2 regions of the Ercella succinigenes genome follow, and region 1 is predicted to be linked to the other one. Evidence: a T-box and tRNA genes for the amino acid it is inferred to sense, from the RefSeq annotation. Region 1 holds a T-box; the other holds one or more tRNA genes.
What was found. The T-box of region 1 lies ahead of pheS (phenylalanine--tRNA ligase subunit alpha). A T-box ahead of a tRNA ligase gene usually reads a tRNA of that ligase, here a tRNA-Phe.
Positions count from the first base shown of each region.

Region 2: it has a tRNA-Phe gene. The T-box ahead of pheS (phenylalanine--tRNA ligase subunit alpha) is inferred to sense a tRNA for this amino acid. The anticodon was not compared.

Region 1 covers NZ_CDHP01000020.1:148,678-153,593, reverse strand. The annotation lists gene gdhA (NADP-specific glutamate dehydrogenase) at 1-726, shown strand, start outside; gene AC0KSB_RS06010 (MBL fold metallo-hydrolase) at 1,039-1,683, shown strand; gene AC0KSB_RS06005 (DUF5050 domain-containing protein) at 1,676-2,785, opposite strand; T-box leader at 2,836-3,091, shown strand; gene pheS (phenylalanine--tRNA ligase subunit alpha) at 3,151-4,173, shown strand; gene pheT (phenylalanine--tRNA ligase subunit beta) at 4,247-4,916, shown strand, end outside.
Region 2 covers NZ_CDHP01000008.1:181,035-185,950, reverse strand. The annotation lists gene rnr (ribonuclease R) at 1-1,124, opposite strand, end outside; gene secG (preprotein translocase subunit SecG) at 1,189-1,437, opposite strand; tRNA gene AC0KSB_RS02755 (tRNA-Phe) at 1,599-1,674, opposite strand; tRNA gene AC0KSB_RS02750 (tRNA-Asp) at 1,709-1,785, opposite strand; tRNA gene AC0KSB_RS02745 (tRNA-Val) at 1,791-1,866, opposite strand; gene AC0KSB_RS02740 (TatD family hydrolase) at 2,034-2,828, opposite strand; gene metG (methionine--tRNA ligase) at 2,828-4,786, opposite strand; gene rsmI (16S rRNA (cytidine(1402)-2'-O)-methyltransferase) at 4,841-4,916, opposite strand, start outside.

The sequences.
Region 1 (4,916 bases):
ACAGAAGCTACAGGTTATGGCTTGCTTTACTTCATGGATGAGGCTTTAAAAGCTAAAGGTAAATCCTTTGAAGGCGCTAAAGTTTCAATCTCTGGTTCAGGTAATGTTGCTATTTTTGCTACAGCAAAAGCTACTGAGCTGGGTGCTACTGTTATTACTCTTAGTGATTCAGATGGATATATCCATGATCCTAACGGTATTGATCTTGATGCAGTAAAAGAGATCAAGCTTGTAAAACGTGGACGTATCAAAGAGTATGTAGCTGATCATCCTGGTTCAACCTATACAGAAGGTTGTGCTGGTATCTGGTCGGTTCCTTGCGATATTGCTTTGCCTTGTGCTACACAAAATGAAATAGATGGTGCTTCTGCCAAGTTGCTGGTTGATAATGGCTGTTATGCTCTGGGAGAAGGTGCAAATATGCCTTCAACTCCTGAGGCTGTTGAAGTTTATCTTAAAAACAAAGTTATTTATGGACCTGCTAAAGCTGCTAATGCCGGTGGTGTTGCTACATCTGCACTGGAAATGAGCCAGAACAGCATGCGTTATAGCTGGACATTTGAAGAAGTAGACGCTAAATTAAAACAGATTATGATTGATATTTATAGCAGAGCAAGTGAAGCTGCAGCTGAGTACGGTGATCCAGATAATCTCGTATTAGGCGCTAATATTGCTGGTTTTGAGAAAGTTGCTACTGCAATGTATCAGTTTGGTGTTGCTTATTAATCTGCATGATTTTAGATTGTTTTTGTAAGTTTATACAATTATACCTGTAAAGTAGTTCTGAAACGAGTAATAGCTTTGCTTGTTGTGGAATAATATTTTAGCAAAAGCCTGAAATCAGATCTTTAAGGTCATGATTTCAGGCTTTTTTGTAATAGTATTGTGATAAAATATTAACTGTTATAGATAAATAATAGATTCTGTTAATCAGTAATATAGATTCTGTTAATCAGTAATTTTGTAATTGAATCAGGCTCTGTAAACTAAGAATGATAAAAAGAGACTTTAAATGCAAATTGGAATGGAGATATATTTATGAATTGGAGTATAAGTGTTTTACCTATAAGTGGTTTTGCAGCAAATTGCTATTGGCTTGAGAATGGTAAAAATGCCTGGATTATAGACCCGGCTGCTTATCCGGAAAAAAAGCCGCACACGGATGCTGTGCTACAAGGTATCATTGTTACTCACGGTCATATGGATCATATTCTGACTGCGGATTACTGGCGTGATAAATTTCAGGTTCCTTTGTATATTCATGAAAAAGATGCACATATGCTAACTGATAGCAGGGGAAATGTATCTGCTACCTTTGGCTTGCCACAGACATGGCGTGCTGCCGAAAAAACTGTAGTTGACGAAGATAAAATTGAATTAGGTGATGGTTCATGGCTTGATGTGATTGCTACCCCCGGACATACCAGTGGTGGTATTTGCCTAATGCTAAACGAAAGCAATGGCATTCAGTCTGCCCTTTTTACAGGAGATACGGTTTTTTCTGATAGTGTGGGCAGGACTGATCTTGGAGGTTCCGATTTGGAACTTAACCAGTCTTTACGTAGAATAAAGAGATTAATGAATAAAGAAAATCAAAAAATGTTGATTTATCCAGGTCATGGTCCTTCGATAAGCTTTATTGATTTGTGTTTTAAAAACCCGTGGGTTAGCCGCATTAGCTGATTTTTACTGCTCTTGTTTGTTCTTTAACTACTCTGAATAACATATTATGATTCGGTCTTTGATAATAAATAAACGGATAAAGAATTACAAATTTCTCAACAGCGTCGTCTGCGACAAGAACAGCTTTACTGCTGTCAAGCTGATTTAGAGCGCTAAGCTCTATTGAAAATAGCTGCTGTTGGCGATTGCTGTCTATATAATAAAGTTTTCCGTCAAACGTTATGAATGGCTTATCCAGTGTATGTTCGAATACCAGCTGACTTTCCAGTTTGATAGGAGTTTTTGTCTGATTAGTCTCCTTATCGGAATCATCATCGGAATCATCATCGGTATCTTTGTCGTCATCATTGTCGGTATCATTAAAAGATTGCAGGCTTATACCATAGACATGATACTGATTTTGCAAATCTGCAAAATAAAGCCAGTCTTTATCGATTTGCAGACTGCCTGCGACTCTTTCAATTAATACCTGAATTTCGTCCGTTTTTAAATCATATCGGATTAGTCCGTCATGTGCTGATTTACTGCTGATATATAGAGCTTCTTTATTTAAAATCATGTTAGTAGAGGCGGATTCAATAATAACTTCGCGTCTACTGCCATCTGTTTGGTATCTTACTACCTGCTCTTCAGGCATCTCTATAGCATAGAGCATGTCATCAAAAAAGATCAGATTTTTGATATCACTGGAACCAATTCTGACATTATTTGAGCCGTCTGTATTTATTTTTGATAATTCACCTTGAGATAGTCCGCTAACATAGTAGATCTGATTTTGATCAATAACCGGCCAGGAAACATAATTGTTAAGTAAAATCTTCTGATTGGCACCGTCGGCATCTGATTTCACAAAATTCCCATCACTATCATTAAAATAGATATGTTTGCCATCACTAATTGTAATATTCTCACTGGCAATATTTGCTTGACTCATCAATTCGGTTAAAACTTGCTGATCAGAAGGCAGACTTGCTTTGTCAGGATCAAAAGTTTCGATTTGTTCCTGCTCTTCAGTACAAGAGGTGATTATAATTAACAGCATTATAAGAACAAATGCCAGGGAGAGTGCTTTTTGCCGGGTCGTTCTGGAAAATGATTGCATTTAAATAACTCCTTGCCTTTACAGTATATTTATCAGATGATATTATAACATGTAACGCAGTGATGAAGAGAGTAAAAGATGAAAGATCTCAGAGAGGGTTGAGTCGGTAGGCTGTGAGCTCACCTGATTGGAAGTTTTTGAAGTTCACTTCGGAGCGGTCTGGCTGAAGGAATGATTTTATTTCTCCCAAAGGAGTTAAACTTTGTTATGTAGGCTGGAACGGTTTGCCCCGGTAAAAGCTGTTTGAGAGCCGGAGCGGTTGCTCTGGAATTCGGGTGGTACCGCGGATATTCTTCCGTCCCGTGTATGGGATGGGAGTTTTTTTATGTCTATTTATTACTATGGGAGGAATACATATGAGTGATATGAGAGAAGATTTAGGTAATTTACTGGATTCGTTCAAGCAGGAGCTTGATCAGCAGAAGTCTTTGTCTGAACTTGATGCTTTGCGCGTTAAATTTATGGGAAAAAAAGGACCTTTGACGCAGATACTTCGTGGCATGGGCGCTTTGTCAGCTGAGGAAAGACCTGTAATCGGTCAGTTTGTAAATCAGGTGCGTGCTGAGATGGAGGATTTGCTTGACCAGAAAAAGATATCTCTAAAAAGTGTTGAGAAACAGGCTGCTTTGTTAAAAGAGACTATTGATATAAGTATACCTGGCAGATCTCAACCATCAGGTGCCCGCCATCCTCTTACCAGAGCAATTGATGAAATTTGCGAAGTATTCATGAATCTGGGCTATCAGATAGCAGAGGGTCCTGAGATAGAGCTTGATAAATATAATTTTGGACTTTTGCGCATTCCTGAGGGACATCCTGCAAGGGACACACAGGATACATTTTATATGAACGATAATATTTTGCTGCGTACACAAACATCTCCTGTGCAGATACGTGTTATGGAACAGCAAAAACCGCCTTTGAAAATTGTCTGTCCAGGTAAGGTTTATCGTTCTGATACTCCGGATGCTACTCACTCACCGATTTTCCACCAGGTGGAAGGTCTTGTTGTAGATAAAAATGTTACCATGGGGGATCTTATCGGATCGCTGCAACTTTTTGCCAAACAATTATTCGGTGAACAGACAAAAATCAGATTACGTCCGCATCATTTCCCATTTACAGAACCAAGCTGTGAAGTAGACATTTCATGTTGGACATGCGGTGGAAGCGGTTGCAGAACATGTAAAGGTGAGGGCTGGATAGAAATACTTGGTGCCGGTATGGTACATCCTGAAGTTTTATCAAATTGTGGAATAGATCCTGAAATATACAGTGGCTTTGCTTTTGGTATCGGTGTTGAGCGTACTGCAATGGGGCGTTACGGTATAGACGATATTCGTCATTTTTATGAAAATGATATTCGCTTCCTGCAACAGTTCAGATAACTTTTGGAAAAGTGTATTTTTATCATACAATCAGATTTTTTAAAAATTTATAAATGCGACTGGAGGACTATATATGAAAGTATCAGTTGAGTGGTTAAAGGATTTTACCCCGCTTGATAAACCTATAAAAGAAATATGCGACGCAATGACAATTTCCGGCTCAAAGGTGGAAGGTTATGAAGTTCAAGGGGAAGAAATAACAAATGTTGTGACCGGTAGGATAGAATCGATAGACAAGCATCCTGATGCCGACAAACTTGTGATTTGTCAGGTTAATACCGGCAATGAGAAAATTCAGATTGTAACAGGAGCTGATAATATTTCAGTAGGCGATTGCGTGCCTGTGGCTTTAGCCGGTTCTACACTGGCTGGTGGTTTAAAAATCAAAAAGGGTAAGCTGCGTGGTCAAATATCTGAAGGGATGCTTTGCTCGATCGAAGAGCTTGGATATACAACTGCTGATTTCCCTGATGCTGCAGAAGATGGAATTTATATTTTGCCGGCGAATACAGCTCTGGGACAAGATATCAAAGAGGTTTTATCCATATGTGATACAGTCATAGAATTTGAAATTACTTCAAACCGCGTTGATTGTTTTGCTGTAGAAGGACTTGGCAGAGAAGCGGCTGTTACTTTTGGTTTGCCTTTTACTGCAAAAGAGCCTGAGGTAAAAGCTCTTTCTGATAATAAATCTGCTGATCTGGCGACAATAGAGATTGCTGCACCTGATTTATGCTATCGTT
Region 2 (4,916 bases), on a different contig from region 1:
TGCACTCTATACGAAAAAGGAAGATCATTAGTATGCGCTTTTAAGGCAACAAACTCATTTGCTGCTATCATAAATGACTCAATAATTCCGTTTGCAAAGCTTATAGGGTAAGGATATATATCTACAGGTTTACCTTCAGAGTCAAGTTCAACATGAGTTTCAGGGAATTCAAAATCTATCGATCCTCTTTGTTTTCTTATTTTTAACAATTTATCTGAAAGCTCACGCATAATTTTTAAGTCTTCCAAAAAACCTGGATATCTTCCAGGCAGGACGGTTCCATCTTCCAATGCTTGCTTTACTTCATTATATGAAGTCCTTGCTTTACTATTAATAACACTCTCAATAATTTCACCAGAAATAATTTCACCATTATTATCAAATTCCATGATCGCACTTAATGTCAATCTATCGACTTCAGGATTCAAACTGCAAATTCCATTTGAAAGGCGAGGTGGAAGCATTGGTAAAACTCGATCAGAAAGATAAACACTTGTTGCTCTGTCTCTGGCTTCCTTATCCAGCAAACTGTTCTCTTTTACATAATGGCTGACATCTGCAATATGAACACCTAAAATATATCCGCCATTTTCTTTTTTCTTAATATTAACTGCATCATCTAAATCGCGTGCATCTTCTCCATCGATTGTAATTGTATTTATACTTCTTAAATCTTTTCTGCCTCTTTCAATTTCAGCTTTTATCTCAGAAGCATCTGGATTAATATCAAATTGTTCTGCAAATTTTTGAACTTTTGAAGGGAAATTTTCCGACAATCCATGCTGTCTTATTATACCCAAAATTGCTATGTCTGGTCTTTGAGGATCACCAAGAACTTCGACAATTTCGCCTATTTGAGAAAATCCTTTATCAGGCATTTCTCCTGCAAGACGAGCAACTACTTTCATCCCAAAAGGAGCCCCATGCAAAAACCGTGAAGGTATAAAAAGTTCGCGACCAACAACCTGATCAGGACGATCCAAAACTAATAGGCCATCTCTGTTATTTTGTTGTAGAATTCCAACATAATTTTGCATTATAGTTACCTCCTCTTTAATGATAGCATTTGCTGCATAATTTTCACAGCCAAAAAGATTCTTGGGCAAAACAAAACGCCCCCGCACAATACAGGAAGCGCTTTATCAAAATTCAATATAATTCTATATAGAAATCAAAACTTAGTCAAAATCAAAGGCCACGTCCGGTCAACAGATATAAAGCAATCGTGAAACCAGCAAAAGCGACAGCTACAACAGTTGTAAGTTTTTTAAGCAAAGCATCCATGCTGCGAGCCTTTGTTTTGCCAAAAAAAGTATCAGCTCCACCACCTATGGCTCCCAGACCTTTTGAGTTACCTTCCTGAAATATAACAAGAAGAATAAGACCTATGCAAAGAAGAATATCTATAATTGCAACTATTATTGTTACTGTTTGCATTTTTTTACCTCCGTCATAAACACGTGAAACAGATTTTATCACACCTGGCTCTTATTCGCAAGTGTTTCTGCTAGTTTGATTAGTCAGCAAATAATAAATCAAGCTATATAATTTCAAAAAAAGATAGCAATAACTCTAGAAATAAAAAGCTACTGCTATCGTGGTGCCCAGAGCCGGAATCGAACCAGCGACACGTGGATTTTCAGTCCACTGCTCTACCGACTGAGCTATCTGGGCATATGTTTGCCGGCCTCATAAAGACCGGCAATTATGGCGACGCAGAAGGGGCTCGAACCCTCGACCTCCAGCGTGACAGGCTGGCATTCTAACCAACTGAACTACTGCGCCATTTATGGTGGGAACTACAGGGCTTGAACCTGTGACCCCCTGCTTGTAAGGCAGATGCTCTCCCAGCTGAGCTAAGCTCCCATAAATCACGATTTCTCGTGTGCACCGCGTTTCCTGAGTGCAAGTGAAAGTATAATAGAAACAGACTAGCTTGTCAACAATCTTTTTTCAAAAATACAAATATTTTTTTAAATAATAAATCAATCACTTTTTACAAATGACAGATCAACAAAAAACTGAGAAACAAATTATCGCAAATCAAATAAGCAAAGAGCATTTCTAAAAGTCAATTCAGCAATTTGCTCAGGCTCCATCTGTAGTATGTCTGCCATTTTGTTTCCCACATACTTTAGATATGAGGGTTCATTGCGTCTGCCACGAAACGGTTCAGGTGTCAAATAAGGGCTATCTGTCTCAATAAGAAGTCTTTCTTTAGGACAAAGCTTGATCACCTCTGCTGCCTTTTTTGCATTCTTAAAAGTTATAGGCCCATCAAAACCAAGATAAAAACCCATATCCAGCAAAATCTCAGCAGTCTGAGGACTACCAGAAAAACAATGAAAAACTCCGGGAATATTTCTTAAAATTCCATTGTCTTTCATTTTTTTTAAAATCTTAATGCAATCCTCCGTAGATTCTCTGTTATGTATAATTAAGGGAAGATCGTATACAGAGGCTAGCTCTATAAATTGTTGAAAAACTTTTTTTTGAATATCTCTTGGCGAAAAATCATAATGATAATCCAACCCGACTTCACCTACAGCAACAATTCTATTTTTCTGTTTTTCATCAAGAAGTTTTTTTATTATCTCTATGGAATTACCGTCAGCCTGTGATGCATCATGCGGATGTATACCAACACTGCAACACAAAACATCTGGATACTTAACAGATAATTCGACAGCTCTTTGCGAACTCTCTAAGTCTGCTCCAGGCAAAAGTATTCTTAGTACATCTGCCTGGAGCGATCTTTTGATAATTTTTTCGAAATCGGTACTGAATTTTTCATCTTGAAGATGCGCATGTGTATCAAACCACCGCATTATCCTACCTCTGAGCCTGCAGGAACCTCATCATCTGGAATAAGAACCTTATATCCTTCTGATGTCAATGCGCAAAGAATCATGCCATGTGACTCAAGTCCTCTTATTTTTCTTGGCTTAAGATTAGTTACGACTACAACCTGTTTTCCTATCATGTCTTCTGGGGTATATGATTGTGCAATACCGGAAACTACCTGTCTTACTTCCGTTCCCATATCTATCTGTGAGCAAAGAAGCTTATCTGCTTTTTTTACTTTTTCGCAAGCTTTAACAGTTCCTATTTTTAAATCCATCTTGAGGAAATCATCAAATTCTATCAAAGGTTTTGCTTCAGAAACTACCTCCTCTTGTTCGGTGGTATTTTCCTCCGGCACGATATTTTTTTGTGCTTCTAAAAGATCATTTAAGGAAGCGATTTCCTTATCTAAATCAATTCTGGGGAATAAAGGCTGTGTTTTACAAACCAGGTTTTCAGATTGGTAAAGTCCCAGTTTTTTGCTGTTTTCCCAAGTTAATACCGACTCATCTTTAATTCCTAGAATCATTTGAATATTCTTACTTGTCGAAGGCATAAAAGGCTGTAATAAAATAGAAATAACTCTTAATGCTTCCGCAAGATTATATAAAACAGCGGCCAATCTTCCCTTATCACTTTCATTTCTTGCTAAAATCCAAGGCTGTGTTTCATCAATATATTTATTACTTCTTGCAACCAGACGCCATATTTCACTTAAAGCCAGACTGAATTGCAATTTTTCCATTGCTTGTTCAACCTTATCAGGCAATTCTGTAATCATTTTTAATAGACTTTCATCAAAATCGCCGGTCGTTTTTTCCAGAGGCAATCCATCAGGGAAATTTTTTTCAATCATAGCGACAGTTCTGCTTCCCAAATTACCCAGATCATTTGCAAGATCACTGTTTATCCTGTTTATCAGCGCCTCATTTGAAAAATTGCCATCTGAACCAAAAGGAACTTCGCGCAAAAGAAAATACCGGATTGCATCAACGCCATATTTTTCACATAAAACTACAGGGTCTATAACATTGCCCTTTGATTTTGACATCTTCCCATCTCTGAAAAGTAACCAGCCATGTCCATAAACCTGTTTAGGCAAAGGCAAATCCAAAGCCATCAGCATAGCAGGCCAGATTATTGTATGAAACCGCACAATTTCTTTTCCTACAAGCTGTACATCAGCAGGCCAGTATCTAGCCAGATCGCCTGTGGTGTCAGGATAACCCATAGCGGTAATATAGTTCGATAAAGCGTCTATCCAAACATACACCACATGCTTAGGATCAAAAGGTACTTTTATTCCCCAATCAAAAGTAGTGCGGGAAACACAAAGATCTTCAAGCCCGGGACGCAGAAAATTATTTAACATTTCATTCGCCCTTGAAGCAGGTTGTATAAATTCGGGGTTATTTTCAAATAAATCAATTAAAGCTTGCTGGTATTTAGACAAACGAAAAAAGTAGCTTTCTTCTCTGGTTTTTTCTACTTCCTGTCCGCAATCAGGACAATTGCCTTTTTCAAGTTGTGTTTCTGTCCAAAATGATTCGCAGGGCGTACAATACCAGCCTTCATATTCACTTTTATAAATATCACCTTTATCATATAATTTTTGGAAAATATGTTGTATAGCGGCCTCATGATTAGCGTCGGTTGTTCTAATGAATCTGTCATACGAAATATCAAGAAGCTTCCAGAGATCCTTAATGCCTGCTACTATGTTATCAACATACTCCTGAGGAGATACGCCGGAATCCTGGGCTTTTCTTTGAATTTTCTGACCATGTTCATCCGTTCCTGTCAGAAACATCACATCATAGCCTTTAAGCCGCTTGTACCTGGCCATGGCATCAGCTGCTACCGTTGTATATGAATGACCAATATGAAGTTTATCGCTTGGATAATAAATTGGTGTTGTAATATAATATGGTTGTTTTTTCATTTCCATTCCCTCCTGCTGCCGAAAAAATTCCGGTCTCTATCCTTGTTATTATATCTAATCTAATCGAGACTGCAAATCAAGCCCAAGTTGATAAAGTTCATTTTTTTTCATTGTACTTGTTTCTGCAAGT